4 regions of the Massilia sp. CFBP9012 genome follow, and region 1 is predicted to be linked to each of the others. Evidence: predicted binding sites of a transcription regulator. Region 1 holds the regulator's gene; each other region holds the start of a gene.

Evidence for each region. Region 1 encodes LexA, which represses DNA repair genes until DNA is damaged. Its sites were predicted from a motif close to ACTGTATNNNNATACAGT; they were not measured.
Region 2: the regulator LexA is predicted to act here: its motif matches at 2,654-2,671, upstream of recA (recombinase RecA).
Region 3: the regulator LexA is predicted to act here: its motif matches at 2,369-2,386, upstream of imuA (translesion DNA synthesis-associated protein ImuA).
Region 4: the regulator LexA is predicted to act here: its motif matches at 2,331-2,348, upstream of SOM61_RS25725 (error-prone DNA polymerase).

The regions. Positions count from the first base shown of each region.
Region 1 is NZ_JAXCWM010000002.1:36,487-41,568, reverse strand. Features, by position in the region: gene SOM61_RS02875 (cystathionine gamma-synthase family protein) at 1-390, shown strand, start outside; gene SOM61_RS02870 (tetratricopeptide repeat protein) at 511-1,227, shown strand; gene lexA (transcriptional repressor LexA) at 1,360-1,989, opposite strand; gene rpsF (30S ribosomal protein S6) at 2,273-2,671, shown strand; gene priB (primosomal replication protein N) at 2,714-3,004, shown strand; gene rpsR (30S ribosomal protein S18) at 3,034-3,324, shown strand; gene rplI (50S ribosomal protein L9) at 3,356-3,808, shown strand; gene SOM61_RS02840 (replicative DNA helicase) at 3,918-5,082, shown strand, end outside.
Region 2 is NZ_JAXCWM010000005.1:205,763-210,844, forward strand. Features, by position in the region: gene SOM61_RS10000 (DUF4212 domain-containing protein) at 1-115, opposite strand, end outside; gene SOM61_RS10005 (sensor histidine kinase) at 93-1,664, opposite strand; gene SOM61_RS10010 (response regulator transcription factor) at 1,661-2,395, opposite strand; gene recA (recombinase RecA) at 2,734-3,810, shown strand; gene recX (recombination regulator RecX) at 3,898-4,362, shown strand; gene SOM61_RS10025 (DUF2889 domain-containing protein) at 4,901-5,082, shown strand, end outside.
Region 3 is NZ_JAXCWM010000023.1:3,384-8,465, reverse strand. Features, by position in the region: gene SOM61_RS25630 (Y-family DNA polymerase) at 189-1,709, opposite strand; gene imuA (translesion DNA synthesis-associated protein ImuA) at 1,639-2,346, opposite strand; gene SOM61_RS25620 (DUF2955 domain-containing protein) at 2,481-3,488, opposite strand; gene SOM61_RS25615 (HlyD family secretion protein) at 3,491-4,663, opposite strand; gene SOM61_RS25610 (efflux transporter outer membrane subunit) at 4,660-5,082, opposite strand, start outside.
Region 4 is NZ_JAXCWM010000023.1:29,795-34,876, forward strand. Features, by position in the region: gene SOM61_RS25715 (hypothetical protein) at 1-1,770, shown strand, start outside; gene SOM61_RS25720 (hypothetical protein) at 1,804-2,163, opposite strand; gene SOM61_RS25725 (error-prone DNA polymerase) at 2,374-5,082, shown strand, end outside.

The DNA of each region.
Region 1 (5,082 bases):
GAGCGTACCTGCGCCAATGCGCTGGCCCTGGCGACGATGCTCGAAGCCGACGAGCGCGTCGCTGCGGTGCATTATCCGGGCCTGGCCTCGCACCCGCAGCACGCGATCGTCGATGCGCTGTTCCGCTCCGGCGGCTCGCTGTTGAGCTTCGAGCTGAAACAAGACATCGACCCGTTCGACTACCTGAACCGCCTCAAACTGGCGATCCCGGCCTCGAACCTGGGCGACAACCGCACTCTCGTGATTCCGGTGGCGCACACGATCTTCTTCGAAATGGGTCCCGAGCGGCGCGCCAGCATGGGCATCGCGGAAGGCTTGATCCGGGTGTCGGTGGGCATCGAGGACACCGATGACCTGGTCGGCGACTTCCGCCAGGCGCTGGATGCGTAAAGCGGGGTAAAACTGTCCTGACAGGGCCGGCAATTGCCGGCCCTGTCATTTTTGCGGTTGAGTCAAGCTGTAAAACACGGCTATCATGGACTTTTACCAGCCCAGCCTTACGGTATGCCCATGAAACGATTCCTGTCCTGCCTGTCCCTCGCGGTGTCTGTCGCGTTCAGTGGCGCCGCCTTCGCCGGCGAGCTCGAGGATGCCAATGCCCTGTTCGAGAAAAAAGACTTTGCGGGCGCGCTCAAGCTGTACACCAAGCTGGCCAATGCCGGCAACCCACAAGCCCAGCAGCAGCTGGGCCAGATGTACTGGTATGGCGAGGCCGGCGCGGTCGACGAGGCCAAGGCAAAGGAGTTGTTTGAAAAGTCGGCCGCCAAGGGCAACAAGGTGGCCGCCGACTCGCTCGTGATCATGCAGCAGCGCGTCGAACGCCGCGCCGAGATCGATTACTGGATCAAGGGCTACGATGGCGCCGAGCTGCAGGCCGGCGAGTACCGCTGCCCGTCGCCGCGCATCCCGCCGGTGTCGAAGGTGAATGACGAGATCGAGCGCGTGAACAAGGCCGTGACCGGCTGGCAGGATTGCTACAACAAGATGGTGACCAACCTGAACACGCAATCGCCGCTGACCAAGCGCATCCCGCCCGACATCGCCAAGCTGATGAACAAGCAGGAAACCGACGCCTCGACCGCCTACCTGGAGCAGGTGCGCCAGAACATCGCCGAGGGAGCGAAAGTCAATTCGAAGATGGTATTGGCCGATTTCGCCGCATGGCGCAGCGCGACCGAAGCGTATGTGGACCAGCACAATGCGGTGGTCAACAAGGCCAAGCAGTAAAGACTGCCTATAAACGTCGTTCCCGCGAAGGCGGGAACCCAAGTTGCTCGCGCTAACGCTGCGTCAGATCGTATTGGCAACGCACATGACTTGGGTTCCCGCCTGCGCGGGAACGACGGATCGACGGCTATATCAGTTCCAGCTGCGCATCAACCCCACCGCCAGACCCTCGAGCGCGAACTCTTCGTCGGGCGTGACTTCGATGATCTTGAAGTCGGGGTTCTCGGGCAGCAGTTCGACCAGGTCGCCCGTCTTGCGGTAGCGCTTGACGGTGACTTCTTCGCCCAGGCGGGCGACGACGATCTGGCCGTTCTTGGCGCTGTCGATCTTCTTGACCGCCAAAAAGTCGCCATCCATGATGCCGGCGTCGCGCATCGACCAGCCTTTTACCTTGAGTAAAAAGTCGGGCCGCGCCGCGAACATCGCGGTGTCGACGTTATAGGTCGCTTCGACGTGCTCTTGCGCGAGGATCGGATTGCCGGCGGCGACGCGGCCGACCAGCGGCAGCGACATCAGGGAGGGCGGCGGCATAGGGATCTGCTCGACGCTGGCGCCGACCAGGCGGATGCCGCGCGAGGTGCCCGGCGAAATCTCGATCGCACCCTTGCGCGCCAGGGCTTGCAGGTGTTCTTCGGCCGCATTGGCCGAGCGGAAGCCCAGTTCGGCCGCGATTTCGGCCCGGGTCGGAGGGAAACCCGTGTTCTCGATCGCTTCCTTGATCAGGTTAAGGATCTGTTCTTGCCTTGCAGTGAGCTTGAGCATAAATATCTTGCGAAACGGGTTGGTAGAGATAGACTGTATTTTTGTACAGTATTCTGCTATACGCAAGGGATATACACGAAAAAGCGCAAAAAAAGCGCACGCAACACGGAAAATACGCTTCCTGCAAGGGTAATTGTCGAGTGAGAGTGGCGCGCGGACGAAGCGCTTGACAGCCAGGTTCCCATTTTGCCCATTTCACGCTATACTAGCTGGCTGTTCCCTTCCCACACTCGTCTTGACGCCGAGGTGGGCATTTATGTAAAACGTCCTCAAGGAGTATTGCATGCGTCATTATGAAATCGTTTTTATCGTCCACCCGGACCAGAGCGAGCAAGTCCCGGCGATGATCGAGCGTTACAAGACCACGGTGACCAGCCGCGGCGGTAACATCCATCGCGTCGAAGACTGGGGCCGCCGTCAAATGGCTTACCAGATCCAGAAGCTGCCAAAAGCACACTACATCTGCCTGAACATCGAATGCGACAACGAGACCCTGGTCGAGCTGGAAACCGCATTCAAGTTCAATGATGCCGTTCTGCGTCATCTGACCGTCAAGATGAAGAAAGCAGAAACCGCACCGTCGCCGATGATGAAATCGGTGCAGCGCGAAGACGCAGCCAAGAGCCACCGTGCAGAAGCCGCTGCTCCTGCAGCCGCTGCTCCAGCTGCTGCCGCTGCCTAAGTTTTTCCCAGGAATTTCGTAGAACCATAGCAGTCGAATCGGGTGAACCAGCTCCAGCTCGTGGCGACCATCGCCGAGCGTGATGTCCTGCGCTACACCCCGGCCGGCGTGCCGATCGTTTCAGCCGTCTTGCTGCACAGTTCGCAGCAAAGAGAGGCCGGGATCGACAGGCTGGTCGAGTTCGAAGTCCCCGCGTTCGCCGCGGGCGAGATTTCGGGCAGGTTCGGCAGCGCCGAACTCGGCGCCAGCTACCGGTTCGATGGATTCCTTGCACGGAAAAACCGCAACAGCAAAGCCCTGGTGTTTCACATCATTGATTTCAGTGCCGCTTAACCGGCAATTTAGATATACAGGAGCCTCAAATGGCATTCGGTAAAAAGTTCGACAAAAACAAAGCTAAAGAAAAACTCAAGCGCAAACAGCAGAATCCGCTGTTCAAGCGCAAGAAATTCTGCCGCTTCACCGCCGCTGGTGTTGAGCAGGTTGACTACAAAGACGTCGACACCCTGAAGGACTTCGTCCAGGAAAACGGCAAGATCATGCCAGCACGTCTGACCGGCACCAAGGCGCACTACCAGCGTCAGGTCGACACCGCCATCAAGCGCGCCCGCTACCTGGCGCTGCTGCCGTACACCGACCTGCACCACGGTTAATCGGTTACGTCAGCTATCCTGGAGATAAAACATGCAAATCATTCTGTTGGAAAAAGTTCTCAACGTCGGCAACCTGGGCGACGTCGTCAAAGTCAAGGACGGTTACGCACGTAACTTCCTGATCCCACAAAAGATGGCTCGCCGCGCTACCGCCGGCGCCGTCGCCGAGTTCGAAGCCAAGCGCGCCGAACTGGAAAAAGCAGCCGCCGAGAAACTGGCAGCCGCCCAAGCCCAAGGCGACAAGCTGAGCGGCCTGACCGTCACCATCGGCCAGAAGGCCGGCGTCGACGGCCGTCTGTTCGGTTCGGTCACCAACGCTGACATCGCTGAAGCGCTGAGCAAGCAAGGTTTCCCGGTCGAAAAAGCTGCCGTTCGCCTGCCGACCGGCCCGCTGAAGACCACCGGCGAATTCCCGGTTGCAGTCGCACTGCACACCGACGTCGTGTCGGAAATCACCATCGCTGTCGTGGGCGAAGCTGCCTAAGCGAATGCTGAACTGAAGTAAAAGCAGTACACAAAAAAGCCGGGTTCTCCCGGCTTTTTTGCTTTTGAAACTCACCAATTATGACAGCCGTGTGACAGGAGAAGGTATAATGCCGCCCATGAACGCAGCACCCTCAGACCCGCAGATCGAAGCCCTGCGCATCCCCCCGCATTCCATCGAAGCAGAGCAGTCCGTCATCGGCGGCCTGCTGCGCGATAATGCCGCCTGGGACCGCATCGCCGACTTCATGCATGCGGAAGACTTCTACCGTTACGATCACCGCATCATCTTCGAACAGATGGTCCGCCTGATCAACGCCGGCAAGCCGGCCGACGTGATCACGGTCTACGAAGCCTGCAACCAGCTCGGCAAGGCCGAGGAGGTGGGTGGCCTGCAATACCTGAACGCGATGGCGCAGAACACGCCGTCGGCCGCCAATATCCGCCGCTACGCCGAGATCGTGCGCGACCGCGGCATCCTGCGCCAGCTGATCACCGTCGCCGACGAGATTTCCGGCAATGCCTTCAATCCGCAGGGCAAGGAAGTCAAGCAGATGCTCGACGAGGCCGAGTCGCGGATCTTCGCCATCGCCGAGCAGGGCGCCCGCGGCGCCCAGGGCTGGCTGGCGGTGCAGCCGCTGCTGACCCAGGTGGTCGAGCGCATCGACGAACTGTACTCGCGCGAGAACCAGGGCGAGATCACCGGCGTGCCGACCGGCTTCATCGACCTCGACCGCATGACGTCCGGCCTGCAGCCGGGCGACCTCGTCATCGTCGCTGGCCGCCCGTCGATGGGCAAGACCGCGTTCTCGGTGAACATCGGCGAGAACGTCGCGATCGAGGCCGGCCTGCCGGTCGCCGTGTTCTCGATGGAGATGGGCGGCACCCAGCTGGCCATGCGTATGCTCGGCTCGGTCGGCCAGCTCGACCAGCACCGCCTGCGTACCGGCCGCCTGAACGACGAGGACTGGCCGCGCCTGACGCACGCCATCCAGAAGATGAACGATGCGCAGCTGTACATCGACGAAACCCCCGCATTGAACCCGATCGAGATGCGCGCACGCGCGCGCCGCCTGGCGCGCCAGTGCGGCAAGCTCGGGCTCATCATCGTCGACTACCTGCAGCTGATGCAGGGTTCGAAGCCGGGCGACAACCGCGCGTCCGAGATCTCCGAGATCTCGCGTTCGCTGAAAGGCCTGGCCAAGGAGCTGCAGTGCCCCGTGATCGCGCTGTCGCAGCTGAACCGCTCGCTGGAACAACGCCCCAATAAACGTC
Region 2 (5,082 bases), on a different contig from region 1:
ACAGCGCCAGCAGCAGCAGGGTCATCTTGCGGGTGCGTTCCCAGTGCGTGGCGTTGGCGGCGCGGCGGCGTGCCGCTTCGTCATGGTGGGGATCAGGGGGCGGCGTCGGGTTCATGGAGCGGGGGAGGGAAGGTCAGGCGGAACAGGCAGCCCGGGAAGCGCTTGGACTGGCAGCGCGGGTTGTTGAAGATGTCGATCTCGGCGCCGTGCTGGCGCGCGATCTCGCGCACGATCGCCAGGCCCAGGCCGCTGCCCTGGGTATTGCTGCCCAGGATGCGGTAGAAGCGCTCGAACACGCGTTCGCGCTCGTTGGGAGCGATGCCGGGGCCGGTGTCCTCGACCTCGAGCAGCGCAGGTCCGCCGGCGCCGTCGCGCCGCACGCGCACCGTGACGCTGCCGCCGGCCGGCGTGTAGCGCAGCGCATTGTCGATCAGGTTCGACAGCAGTTCGCGCAGCATCAGCGGCTGGCCTGCGATGACGACCGGGCCTTCGTCGGCGGCCGGCGGTTCGAAGCCCAGGTCGATCTCGCCCGCGAACGAGGCTTGCACCCAGTCGCGCACCGTCTCGCGCGCGAGCACCGGCAAGTCGATCCCGGCGAAGGCCAGGCCGGCCTGCGGCTGGTTTTCGGCGCGCGCCAGCGCCAGCAGCTGGTTCACCAGGCGCGTGGCCGATTCCGAACTCTTGGCCAGCTGTTCCAGCGAGCGGTGGATCTCGGCCGGGTCGAGCTGGCGCAGGGCCAGTTCGGACTGCATGCGCATGCCGGCCAGCGGGGTCTTCATCTGGTGCGCGGCGTCGGCGATGAAGCGCTTCTGCATCGCCATCGATTCGCCCAGGCGCTCGAGCATGTCGTTGAAGGAGCCGACCAGCGGCGAGATCTCTTCCGGCACCTGGCGCGGATCGATCGGCGACAGGTCGTCCTGGGGCCGCGCGCGGATGCGCTGCTGCAGCTCGGCCAGCGGGGTCAGGCCGCGCGACAGCGCGAACCACACCAGGGCCAGGATCACCGGCAGGATGATGAACTGGGGCAGGATCACGCCCTTGATGATTTCGCCCGCCAGGTGCGCCCGTTTATCGAGCGTCTCGGCCACCTGCACCAAAGCCAGCGGCGGTTCGAGCGGCGGCTGCGGGGAGCGTTCGTGCAGCGGGTCGAGATTGATATAGGTGTAGGCGACCCGGATCGGCGTGCCGTGGATGCTGTCGTTGCGGAACTCGACCGCGCCACTGCGTGCGTGCTCGTCGGCCGCGTTCAGGCGCGGACGCGGCAGGTCGCGGTCGCCGTCCAGCAGCTCGCCATCGGGCCCGGCCAGCAGGTAATAGACGCTGTCGACGTCGTCGGCGCGCAGGATGTCGCGGCCGGACGGATGCAACTGGCCGGCGGCCTTGCCGCCCACGTTGCGAATCTGCTGGCTCAGCACCGTGACCCGGTCTTCGAGCGCGTCGTCGAAGGGCTGGTTGGCGATCGACTTGGCGACGAGATAGGTGATGGCGATGCTCATCGGCCACAGCAATAGCAGCGGGGCCAGCATCCAGTCGAGGATCTCGCCGAACAGCGAGTGCCGGATGTTCTCGTCCGGCTCGGGATTCGGCGGGATGTAGGTCGGCTCGGCCGTCGTGGCCGGAGTGTACTCAGTCCCGGCCGTGAAGCCGGCGTCGCGTTCGTTCACCTGTCGGCGACGGTTGCCGATGCCGTTGCTGCTGCGCGTTCAGCGGAGGCGCTCGCCGCGGCCTCGGAGAATTTCTCGAGGCAGTAGCCCAGGCCGCGCACGGTGGCGATGCGCACGCCGCCGACTTCGATCTTCTTGCGCAGGCGGTGCACGTAGACCTCGATCGCGTTGTTGGAGACTTCTTCGCCCCATTCGCACAGATGGTCGACCAATTGTTCTTTGGATACCAAGCGGCCGGTGCGCGCCAGCAGCACCTCGAGCAGGCCGAGTTCGCGCGCCGACAGGTCGAGCATCTGCTCGTTGATGTAGGCGCTGCGGCCGACCTGGTCGTAGACCAGTGGGCCGTGGCGCACCACGGCCGGGCCGCCGCCGGCGCCGCGGCGGGTGAGGGCGCGCACCCGCGCCTCGAGTTCGGACAGGGCGAACGGCTTGGCCATGTAGTCGTCGGCGCCCAGGTCGAGGCCTTCCACGCGCTGCTCGACGGAATCGGCGGCGGTGAGGATCAGGACCGGCAGCAGCGAGGCGCGGGCGCGCAGGCGGCGCAGCACTTCGAGCCCCGACATCTTCGGCAGGCCGAGGTCGAGGATGAGCAGGTCGAACTCCTGGGTGGAGAGGGCGGTGTCGGCATCCTGACCGTTCTTGACGTAATCGATGGCGTAGCCGGACTGGCGCAGGGAGCGCGTCAGGCCGTCGGCAAGTACGCTATCATCTTCGGCGAGCAGAATTCGCATGGTGGCACCTCGTTATTTGCTTGTTGACTCTCGCTCGTCGCCCCCGCGCAGGCGGGGACCCAAGTTTGCGTGCGTGCCGCTGCCTTATACGTGCTGGCATTGCGGCGGCCTGGGGTTCCCGCCTTCGCGGGAACGACGTGCATGGGACAGTGGACACGTAGTCACGTTCCAGGTCCTATTGTGTTTGATTTGTCGCAACAATGCGAGCCTCACCCCATTTATTGACAAAATGGTCACGTATTAGTGCTTGCAAAAACCACTGGATTTTTATACAGTAGTGGCTATTGAAGTGCGCGTGCGCGCCCACACCTTGCCTACTCCACGATTGAAAGTACACCATGGACGACAAAAAATCCGCATTGAACGCCGCTGAAAAGGGCAAGGCGCTGGCAGCCGCCCTGGCGCAAATCGAAAAGCAGTTCGGCAAGGGCTCGGTCATGCGCATGGATGCCAATGCGCCGGTCGAAGAAGTGCAGACTGTTTCCACCGGCTCGCTGGGCCTCGACATCGCCCTGGGCGTCGGCGGCCTGCCACGCGGCCGTATCGTCGAGATCTACGGCCCTGAATCGTCGGGTAAAACCACCCTGACGCTGCAGACCATCGCCCAGATGCAAAAACTGGGTGGCACCTGCGCCTTCATCGACGCCGAGCACGCACTCGACGTGACCTATGCCCAAAAACTGGGCATCAACCTGAGCGATCTGCTGATCTCGCAGCCCGACACCGGCGAGCAGGCCCTTGAGATCACCGACGCACTGGTGCGTTCGGGCAGCGTCGACCTGGTGGTCATCGACTCGGTGGCGGCACTGACCCCGCGCGCCGAGATCGAAGGCGATATGGGCGACTCGCTGCCGGGCCTGCAGGCGCGCCTGATGTCGCAAGCGCTGCGCAAGCTCACCGGTTCGATCAACCGCACCAACACGCTGGTGATCTTCATTAACCAGATCCGCATGAAGATCGGCGTCATGTTCGGCAGCCCAGAGACGACCACTGGCGGTAACGCACTGAAGTTCTACGCCTCCGTGCGCCTGGACATCCGTCGTACCGGCTCGATCAAGTCGGGCGACGAAGTGATCGGTAACGAAACCAAGGTCAAGGTCGTCAAGAACAAGATCGCGCCACCGTTCAAAGAGGCCCACTTCGACATCCTGTACGGAGCAGGCACCTCGCGCGAAGGCGAAATCCTGGATCTGGGCGCCGACAACAAGATCGTCGAGAAGTCGGGCTCGTGGTACAGCTATAACGGCGAGCGTATCGGCCAGGGCAAGGATAATGCCCGTCAGTTCCTGGTGGATCGTCCAGCCCTGGCGCGTGAGATCGAGAACAAGGTCCGTGCCGCCCTGGGCGTGCGCGAACTGCCGCCGGCAGCAGCCGGTGGCGACGACAAGCCGAAGCTGCAGGCTGTTGGTGAATAATCGTCTGGCGAGGACGGCGCGGCAGGGTAGCGCCTTGGGTGCCTACTGCCCGTCCGTCCGCGCCATGTTGTCGACGATGGTGTCCGCATGCCAGCACCGGCACTGAGCCTCAAGGCGCGCGCGCTGCGCTATCTGTCGCAGCGCGAGCACAGCCGGTTCGAATTGCGGCGCAAGCTGGCCAAGTATGCCCAGGAAGACGACGACGTCGACGCCCTTCTGGATTTTCTTGAAAAGAATAACTGGCTGTCGCAGGAACGTTTCGCCGAATCCCTGATCAACCGTAAGGCCAGCCGCTACGGCAATAGCCGTGTGGTGGCCGAGCTGCAAAGCCATGGCGTCACCGGCGATGCGCTGGTCGAGATCAAGGCCGGGCTGTCCGACAGCGAGACCGCGCGCGCCGTCGAAGTCTGGCAGCGCAAGTTCGGCACCGTCGCCACCGACGCGGCGATGCGCGCCAAGCAGATGCGCTTTCTGTTGCAGCGCGGGTTTTCCCAGCGTGCTGCGCGGGTGGCGATGCAGGGTAGCCCCGCGGACGACGAGCTGCCAGAGTAAGGGCCGCCCTGGCGTAGGGTGGACGGGTTTCCGTCCACGCGTTCGACTACAATGTGCGTCATCAATGTGCGTCATTACGCCGTGCCTCCAGGGGCACGATGTCCTTGACAATGATCAGCGGACACACTCTCTCCAGGCGCCAGCGTGGAGCGTCATTCCCGATATGCCCAAGGCATATTCCTCAACGGGTGATGGCGCTGCACGCTGGCGCTTTTTCTCGCCTGGCCATCCAGGTCATCCACTGATCCTATCCCAAATACATATCTTATATTCATATTGTGAATGGGGTGGCGGCGTTCATTAAAGACAGGTGAATAATATAAGCGACAAACGCGCCGTCATATTGTCTCGAAGTCCCTTCATCTCCTCGTAGTATCCCTTAGCGACCTTTCTTTCCCATGCGCCGCTGTGGACGCTGTGCTAAACTTTGCGGGTTTAAGCAGCGCCGCATGAGCGGTTGTCGCCGCAGAAGCTGCGGTGACGTGCACAAAGCACACCGGCTGCATCACTAACCGCCGTCTCGACGGCACTGGTATTTATGCCTCTGTCACCTCCCGTATCGCGCTCGCTCCGGCATACGCGCGCCATCACAGTCGAAGCGTTCGCGCGCGACGATGGCTTGTGGGACCTCGATGCCAGCATCCGCGATGTGAAGACGCGTACTGTTGCGCTTGCTTCCGGCGAACGGCCCGGCGGCACGCCGGTGCACGACCTCAAGCT
Region 3 (5,082 bases), on a different contig from region 1:
TTGGGCTCCCGCCTCCGCGGGAGCGACGGTGGTGGTATGCGGTCACTCGAGATGATGGTATGCAGTCGCTCGAGAGATGATGGTATGCAGTCGCTCGAGAGATGATCGTATGCAGTCGCACGAGAGATGGCGGTATGCGGTCGCTCGAGATGGCGGCATGTAGTCACACGGCAGCCGACTCGCGCCTATTAGCCGAACAAGCCATGCAAGAACCAGCGCGGCGCCGCATCCTCGCCCGTGCCGTTGATGCGCTCGCGATAGATCCAGTACAGCGCGTGGTCTTGCCCCTCGGCGATGAAGTAGTCGCGCGTTTGCGTCTGGCTCCACCAGCCGGCCTCGATGCGTTCGGGATTGGATGCCACCCGCAGGGGTGAACCGTAGAACGGCCGGTGGTCGCGCATCAGGAGCGCGATCGGCTTGGCCAGCAGCCAGCTCGGGCGCGGCAGGCTTTGCACGTCAGGCGGCATCTGCGCCGCGCGCGCGGCGGCGCTCACCTTCTGCTGCACCGGCACCCAGGCGTTGGCGACTTCGGGGCGGTAATCGGCCACCGGCAGCGCCTGCAAGACATTGTCTGCTCCCAGGCGCGCCACCAGCAGCTCGATCATGCGCATCCGGTCTTCTTCGGTGCCGCCGGGATCGGGGAATAGCGAATCGGTCGGCGGCGCCATTGCCTGCAATTGCTGCGCCTCCAGCCCGATGCCGATCACGGGCGCCTCGAGTTCGAGCTTGGCCAGGCGCTCGCGCAGCAGGCGCAGCAGGTGCTCGTCGCGCCAGGTGGGTTCGGCCAGCGCCACCTCGATCAGGGTCGGTGGACGCGCCATGCGGCCGCGCTCGTGGTCGAGCGACAGCTGGATGCGTTCGACCGCCAGTTGGCGCGCGCACAGCCAGCCCGTCATCTGCAGCACCAGGCGGTGGGCGCCGGCCAGCAGCAGGTCGGCCTGTTCGAGCCGGTCGAACAATTCGAGCCGCGCATGGAAGCGTTCTGGTGGCGTGACCCACTGGAACAATTCGGCGTTCAGGCCATAGGCGGCGTCCAGTATGTCGAGCAAGGCGCGCCCGCAGCGCCGCTGCAGGCCGGGTCGCGGCAGGCGCCGCAGCTCGTCCAGGCGGCGGCAGCCGATGCCCTCGAACCAGCTGGCGAACGGCCGCGCCGGCGGCAGCAGGCCCACCGGCAAGCAGTCGAGGCGCCGCACCAGCGAATCCATCGTGAGGGCGCGACCCGCATTGCGGCGCGCCAGCAGCCAGGCCCCGCGCGCGGTGGGCGCGCAGGCGATGCAGGCCGTGAAGCCGAGCGCCGCCATATTGGCGCGAATGCGCTCGCACAGGCGCCGGATGCCGCCGAACAGGCGCAGGCTGGCGCCGATATCGAGCAGCAGCGTCGCTTCCTCGGCCAGCGCCACCTGCGGCGTGTACTGGAGCATGGTCATCGCCACCGCGCCCATGGCGTCGGCTTCGCGCTCATGGCTGCGCAGTTCGATACGCGCCTCGGGCATCAGCATCAGCACGCCGCCGCGGCGCATGCCGATCTGCACGCCGGCAGCACGCGCTGCCGGCGACAGCGCCATCACCCGTTCCTGCTCGAGGATGACGTTGCCAGGGTCCGGGCGGCCAGCAGCGCCGCCGGCCTCGCCCGCCGATTCACTGCACCAGCGTGGGCTGAAGACCTCGAGCGGTAGCTGGGGCAAATACAGGCCGATCCAGAGGCGCATGGCGTTGCAATAGTGAAGATCCAAGAGGAAGGAACAGCGGCGCCTCGCGCTGCGGTCCCCGACGTTTGACGAAGTCGATATTCATGCCGCCGGCCGCCGGCCGCAGCGCAAGACGCAAAGGCGCGGGGGATGCATCTTGCGCCGCCGCCAGCGGGCGGAGCATGAAAAACAGCGTTTCGCCGCCTTGCGCCGCCAAGTGCAGGCGGCGCAGATTGTCGTTACGCATATGGTTGGCCCAGAACAACAAAGCACCGCAACTGCCGCTACGCAACACCTGCTCGGCCGCCCACAGCGCGTCCGCGGTGCGCGTCGTGCGCAGCCACAGCAACTGCGATGGTTCCAGGCCGAGCGCGGCAAGCGCCAGGGCCTGGGGTGGATGGGGCGGCTGCAGCAGCACGATGCGGCGCTCGGCGCAGGCGGCCAGGGCCGGCCGCAGCAGGCGCAGCTCGCCGATGCCGGGCTGCTGCAAGTGCAGGTCGACCAGGGTGCCGCCGGGCCAGCCGCCGCCGGGAAGCTGACCCGAGAGCGTTGGATGGCCGGTATCGATGCAGCGCGTATCGGCATGAGCCAGCTGCGACGCGCGCCACAGCGATGGGTGCACTGCCTCGGGTGCGGCAAGGATGGCTGAGTGGTTCATAGTTCAGGCTTATCGGACAAATACTGTATAAACGTACAGTACTCGCTGAAGTCGCGTTTTGCAAGACCTATTCATTTTGGCTATACCAATTGGGTCACTGGTATTGACTAAAATTAAACATCTTCGCCTGCCTACTACGCCATTGACCTTGACGCGCGCCACCCTTCCAGCACCCACACGACGGCCCAGGCATACAGCGCAAGCGCGACGAACAGGGTCACCCGCACGAGCGAGGCGTGGCCGACATCCTTCCCTACCACGCTATCCTCGATAGCCGGCCCCAGCAGGATCAGCATGGTCACCAGGGCATTGCTCCAGAACGAGGGTGGCAGCGACGAGGACTTGAGGCCGAACAGCCGGGCCCCGCTCCAGAGCGCGGCTGCGGCCATCCACAGCACCAGCATCCACAGGGTCGGCAACAAGGCCAGGCCGAACCAGGCCAGGGTCGCCATGCCCGCGCCGGCCAGGGTCGACCCCACCAGTACCCGCCCCGCCACGCGGGCGCCGGTGGAGCCGGCCTGCTGGCCCAGCAGCACCGACTTGATGATGGCGGACAGATAGAAAGCCGGGTGGATCAGGGCCATCACCAGCACCGGCATGACCACCAGCGCGGCCTGCGCGGCGCGCCATCTGGCCGCGTGCGCGGCAACGGCGGGGGGCGCCGGCCTGGTAACGGACTCCGCCTCATCCGGGAACAAGGCATGCGACAGGCTGCCGACCAGCACGCCGACAAAAAGCCCCAGCGCGATGGCGGTGCTGATCGCTGGCACCAGGGCCTGGTCGACCACGCCGGCCACCGGAACCAGGGTGAAGGCAATCGCCACGATATTCGCCAGCGGGCTGCCGCTTTGCAGGCCGACGAAGAACACCGCGTACAGCAGCAGCGCCGTCAGCACCAGCGCGACGCTGGCGTAATGCTCCAGCAGCGGCACCATCAGCACGCCGGCCGCCAGCACCACGGCGACCAGCAGGGCCACCACCAGGCCCTTGAGCAAGGGCATCGGCGGCCCTGGCTTGCTCAGCAACAGCACGGTCATGACACACAGCACGAACGGCGACGGCAGCGCCAGGCCATAAGCGAGCAGCACGGCCAGCGCCAGGCCGATCGCCAGCCGCAACACCGCCTTGTCAGCGCGCTCCATCGTCAATAAAGATAAGAAAGGTAGCTCATCAGGCGGATGAAGACGGCGCCCAGCCAGTTCATCAGGCCGTAGTCGTCCGTATACACCAGCACGTCGGCCTGCCCACCGATCCTGGCCGCGCGCAGCTGCGCCCGTTCGGAAGGGTCGAATTCCACGGCGACCGGGAAGCGCTGCGCCTGACGCAGCCAATCGCGGCTGTTGTCGATCTCGGGCAAGGTGCCGGCCTGGGACTGCCGGCCAGAATTGACCCCGCTGCCCACGCTGCGCACCCGCCCTTTCAGGACCTTGCCCGGCACGACATCGAGCACGATGGCGACCTCGTCGCCCGGCGCGATATTGCCGAGGTTATTCTCGGTCATGTCGGCACTGATCCAGAGGTCATGGACGGCGATCAGGGTCATCGCCGCCGAACCGGCCTGCACGACCTGGCCGACATCGGTGCGCAAGTCGGTCACCCGGCCGCGTGCGGGTGCGGTCACGGCGGTGCGCTCGAGATCGAGTTCGGCCTTCTCGACCGCCGCGCGGGCGCTGAGCAGTTGCGCGTTGCGCTCTCCCTGCTCGCCGGCCGCCTCCTCGGCGCGGCGCAACTCCGCCTGGGCGGCGATTTCCTGGCTGCGCGCCGTGGCCAGCGAAGCGCGCGCATTCTGCACCCGGCGGATCGACAGCGCGCCAGGATCTTCGGCAAAGATCTGCTCCATCCGGCCCGCATCCTGACGGGCGAACACATGCATGGCCTTGGCGGCCTGCAGCGCCGCCCCGGCCGCCTTGACCGCCAGCGCCGAGGCATTGACCGAACGCCGCACCGATTCATAGTCCGCCAGGCTGCGCCGCAGGGCGATGCGGTAGGTGCTGGGGTCGATATGGAACAGGAGTTGTCCCTCCTCCACTTCGTCGTTGTTCTTGACGTAGACCTCGTGCACCATGCCCGTGACTTCGGAGGCCACCGGCACCACGAAGGCCTGCACACGAGCCTGCGAGGTATATGGCGTCAGGCGATCCGCCACCAGATACCAGCCCAGGCTGGCCACGATCAGCGCCAGCACGACGATCAAGCCCAACCGGCTTTTCGTGCCCGGCCGCGCCGGCGCCGGCACGCCAGATGCCGCCGGGACGGGCGTCGGCGCCGCGTCGCCGGGCGGCGCCGACTGTTCCAGCTTGACCGGGTCCGGACTCATGGCCTGCGTCCCCCATCAGGCGCTTGCAGGCCCTCGGCGCCAGGCGCCGGCAAGGGCGCGCGCAGGACGTCCTTCCAGTCGCTGCGCCGCTCCATGACGGCGCGGGTCGCCTCGTCCACGGGCGGGCGGCTCCTGCCCTGCTCCCAGCCGCCGCCCATCGCCTTATAGAGGGCGATCAGGTTCTGCGCCAGACTGCCCTGGCTCGTGGCCAGGAGCTCTTGTTGGCTAAACAGGGAGCGCTGGGAATCGAGCACGCGCTGGAAATCGGTCAAGCCCTCGCGATACTGAAAACTGGCAATATCCAACGAACGCCGGGCGGCCTTGACACCATCCACCAGCAGCACGATCTGCGCGCCCGTCCGGGCAAAGCCGGCGGCCGCATCGTCGACCTCGCGCGCCGCATTCAGCACCGCCCCCTG
Region 4 (5,082 bases), on a different contig from region 1:
AACCTGGCCGACCACTCGGCTGGAACCTTGTCCCTGGTCGCCGACAGCGCCACCCTCGGCGAGGACGGCAAAGGCAAGCGCAACACCTTCGTCATCGTGGCCAGCTATTGCGGCCAGATTCCATTCATCGACATCGTTGTTGAGGGCAATCCCTATGCGCTCAGCTACCGTCCACCGCTGCACATCCTGAGCGCATTCTATGGCCTGAAGGACGTCACCGACATCGTCCGCGCCAGTGTGAGCCGGCGCAGGCTGTCCGTCGCCGCATCGAGCAGCGTGTTCGGCGATGGCTGGCCGGCGATGCGCAAGACCCTGCACGTGGTCTACCAGTACGCCGACCGCAAGCCGCAAATGGCCGCGACGACCGAGAATCAGACCCTGCACATCGACTACGATCCGACCGCACCCGCCGGCCAGGCGTCGCTCGACCCACGCGCCCTGAACATCATCGCCGCCGCCTACGGACCGGTCGACGTCACGGAAAAGGTTGCCGCGCTGGTGGAGAATGGAAGCCTGTCGTTCACGGCCGACAGCCTGACCTTCGGCGATACCTGGCCAGCCGCCGTCAAGTCGTTCTCGATGGTCTATAGCTGGGGCGTAGCGGGGGTATCGAGCGTCAACGTGCCTGAAGATACGCCGGTCTCGATCACCCAGCCCGAGCCAACGTTCACCACCGACAGAAACTTCGTTTCGCTGGCCGGAGCGCTCGCTGCCGGCGACGAGATCAAGCTCCAGACCGCGGCAGGCGGTTACTGGTCGATCGCTGCCGACGGCCAGATCACGGCGCTCGGAACCTCGAGCGATGCGGCCGAGGTGTTCACCATCGGCGTGCCCGAGGCCCAGGATGCACCCGCGATCACCTTGCAATGCCGTGACGGCAGCTACGTCAGCGTTGATAGCGACGGCACCTTGCGCGCGGGTGGCAGCGCGCAGGACGCGATCCAGTTGATGGCATCGCTCCAGGCCAATGGCGCCATCAATATCGGCGTCGTCGGTGGAGCGGGAGCGCCGTTCATCGCGGTGACTGCAAGCGGCGCCATCGCGGTGGACGGCAGCTACGACACCAATTTTTCCACCTGCTTCAACCTGCTGCTGAACCCCACACGGGCCGGCAATGCCAGCCATTTGCAAGCCTTCGCCAGCGCGACGATGCTGGATGGACCGGTCGACATGAAGCTGGTGAAAGTGGTGTGGAAGCTCACTGGCGGCTGCTTTCTGGCGGCCGGCCTTGGTCGGCTCCTCGGCGACCAGCAGCAGATCGGCCTCGCCTTGTACCGCTTTCTGCGGCGCTATCCTGGCGTGATGAACAAGATCGCGATCCTGATCGCGACCATCGACTGCAACCGCGCAATGCCGGCGAGCGCCTTGCTTGGCGTGCTCAAGGCGATCCACGAGGCCGGCATCCTCATGCCGGTGCTGCGGATGACGCTTGCGACGACTGGATGGATGGGGATTTCGTGGGCCATCGTCACGGTCCTGACGAAAGTGCAGGGCGGCGTTACGAGTGCCAGTGCGACGGCAGGGGGCGAACTGGGCGAGAGCTTCTCCGACTGGGCTTACGAGACCACGATGGACATGCTCGACTACATCAATTCCACGGGCGGCACTGCCTTGATGCTTGCATATGAGCGAATGGCCTGTGCGGATCAGCCGGTATTGCGCCGCGCGCAAGGTGGTGGTTTGTCCAGCCTGCGCGCGCGGATGGGGCCGCAAGACATCACTGGCTCTTCGTTTGGTCCAATGCCGCGGCCCTTTCCGACACATGTGTAAGGCGTAATTTTCGGATGAAGTAATGTCCGAAGGCTACATTGGAGGATCCATGCCGTTTGATATTTCGGCCTCAGGGAAGTTAGAAATATTCATCGAAGGATTAACTTCCCAGTCAACTTCGATTTCAGGATCGATGACGTTGGGATCGGGTGGGTTCGTGCCATTCCCGACTTCGCCTTCGGGATCGCTATAGGCAACTACGACCAAGCGTTCACCATTCACCGCTCCTACATGCTGCGGAACGACCAAAGCATCCTGCGCCATCGCCGTCGTCATACCCAAAGCCATACCGCCTAAACAAATCGCCCGAATCAAGCGGGCTAAAAGTTTCGCCACCATGTTTTCAAACCTCCCCAGTAAACGCGGAAATTTTCCGTAGAGAAATAGAAACATCCGGTTACTCGAATGTCAATGCAGAAAGGGTATTTCCAACTCCCGGCACAGAAATATCGTTCCGCATCCCCAGTCACCACAAAACACTGCTCACTCCCAACCCACCACATCCCTCATTTCCAAGCCATACCCTCAACTTCCCCAGCCACATCCCCCAGCTCGGTTATACTGTGTTTTTATACAGTATTGGCTGTTTGACAGCCCCCCAGCGTGACCAAGCCTACCCCCACCGCCCAGCCCCCGGCATCCCAGGCCCAGGCGCTGCCCCCCTACGCCGAGTTGTTCTGCCTCTCGAACTTCTCGTTCCTGCAAGGGGCCTCGCACGCCGAGGAGCTGGTCGCGCGCGCGGTGCAACTGGGTTACTTCGCACTGGCCCTCACCGACGAATGCTCGCTGGCCGGCGTCGTGCGCGCCCACGCCGAAGCGAAAGCCGCCAACCTGCCCCTGATCATCGGCGCCCACTTCCACCTCAAAAACCCCGACGGCACTCCAGCCCCCTCCCTGATCCTGCTGGCGCAAAACCGCAACGGCTACGGCAACCTGTCCGAACTGATCACGATCGGCCGCACGCGCAGCGAGAAGGGCACCTACCTGCTCACCCCCGACGACCTGGCCAACCCCACCAAGGAATACGCCCACCTGCAGCACATGCCCGACTGCCTGGCCATCCTGCTGCCGCCATACCCCGGTCACGAAGCCCAGGACGTCGACCGCCTGCACGCCCAGGCCGCGTGGATGGCCACCACCTTCCCGGGCCGCGCCTGGCTCGGCCTCACCCAGCTGCACCGGGCTTTCGACGACGCCCACCGCGCCACGGTGGAAGAGGTAGGCTGGCAGCACGGCCTGCCGATCGTCGCGCTGGGCCACGTCTCCATGCACGTCCGCTCGCGCAAGCCCCTGCAGGACACCCTGAGCGCAACGCGCCTGGGCAAACCGGTGGGCGCCTGCGGCTACGGCCTGGCGCAGAACGCCGAGCAGCACCTGCGCGCGCGCCTGCGCCTGGCCAATATCTATTCGCGCGAGGCGCTGGCCGAGACGGTGCGCATCGCGCGCCTGTGCACCTTCTCGCTCGACGAGCTGCGCTACGAATACCCCGATGAGGTGGTCCCCGAAGGCCACGACGCCAGCAGCTACCTGCGCAGCGAAACCTGGATCGGCGCGCACCGGCGCTTCCGCGACGGCGTGCCGGCCAAGGTGCAGGCCCAGATCGAGTACGAACTCGAACTGATCGCCGACATGGGCTACGAACACTACTTCCTCACCGTCTACGACATCGTGCGCTTCGCGCGCTCGCAACACATCCTGTGCCAGGGCCGCGGATCGGCCGCCAATTCGGCGGTGTGCTACTGCCTCGGCATCACCGAGGTCGATCCGGCCCGCGCCAGCCTGCTATTCGAGCGCTTCATCTCGCGCGAGCGCAACGAGCCGCCCGACATCGACGTCGACTTCGAACACCAGCGGCGCGAAGAAGTCATCCAGTACATCTACAACAAGTACGGCCGCCAGCGCGCGGCGCTGGCCGCGGTGGTGATCAGCTACCGGCCCAAGAGCGCGCTGCGCGACAGCGGGCGGGCGCTCGGCATCGACCTCGCCATCGTCGAGAAGGTGGCCAAGACCCATCACTGGTTCGACAGCCGCGCCGATCTGCTGGGCCGCCTGGCCGAAAGCGGCCTCGATCCCGAGGCGCCGCTGTCGCGCCAGTGGGCGACATTGGCGCAGTCGCTGCTGAACTTCCCGCGCCACCTGTCCCAGCATCCGGGCGGCTTCGTGATCGCCAAGGGTAAACTCTCGCGCCTGGTGCCGATCGAGAACGCGACGATGGCCGACCGCAGCGTCATCCAATGGGACAAGAACGACCTCGAGGAACTGGGCCTGATGAAGGTCGACGTGCTGGCGCTGGGCATGTTGTCGATGATGCGGCGCGGCCTGGAGCTGGTGGGCCAGCGCTATGGCGACGTGTTCGAGATGCAGGACATCCCGCTCGAGGACAGCGCCACTTACGACATGATCTGCCAGGCCGATACCATCGGCGTGTTCCAGATCGAATCGCGCGCGCAGATGAGCATGTTGCCGCGCATGCTGCCGCGCCGCTTCTATGACCTGGTGATCGAGGTGGCGGTGGTGCGTCCCGGCCCGATCCAGGGCGGCATGGTCCATCCCTATCTGCGCCGGCGCCAGGGGCTCGAGCCGGTCGACTATCCGAGCCCAGAGATGAAGGTCGCGCTCGGACGCACCCTAGGCGTGCCGATCTTCCAGGAGCAGGTGATGCAGGTGGCGATCCTGGGCGCCGGCTTCACGCCGGGCGAGGCGGATCAACTGCGGCGCGCGATGGCGGCCTGGAAGCGCAAGGGCGGCCTCGAAAGATACTACGAGCGCATCGTGGGCGGCATGCTCGAACGCGGCTACAAGCTGGAATTCGCCGAGGCGATCTTCAGCCAGATCCAGGGCTTCGGCGAGTACGGCTTCCCCGAATCGCACGCGGCCAGCTTCGCGCTGCTGGCTTATGCGAGTTCATGGCTCAAGTGCCACGAGCCGGCCGCTTTTCTCTGCGCGCTGCTCAACAGCCAGCCGATGGGTTTTTATAGTCCCTCGCAACTGGTGCAGGACGCGCGCCGCCACGGCATCGAGGTGCGGCCGGTCGACGTCGCCATCAGCGGCTGGGATTCGGCGCTGGAAGAGTACGACCCCGTCGACCGCTCGCGCCAGCCGGCGGTGCGGCTGGGCTTTTCGCTGCAACGAGGATTGAAGCAGGAGGCGGCCGAGCGCATCGAGCAGGCGCGCGCCGTGCGGCCTTTCGACAGCGTGGCCGACCTGGCGCGGCGCGCGCATCTCGACCGGGGCGACCTGCAGGTGCTGGCCGCGTCCAACGCCCTGCGCTCGCTGGCCGGGCACCGGCGCGAAGCCTTATGGCAGGCCTCG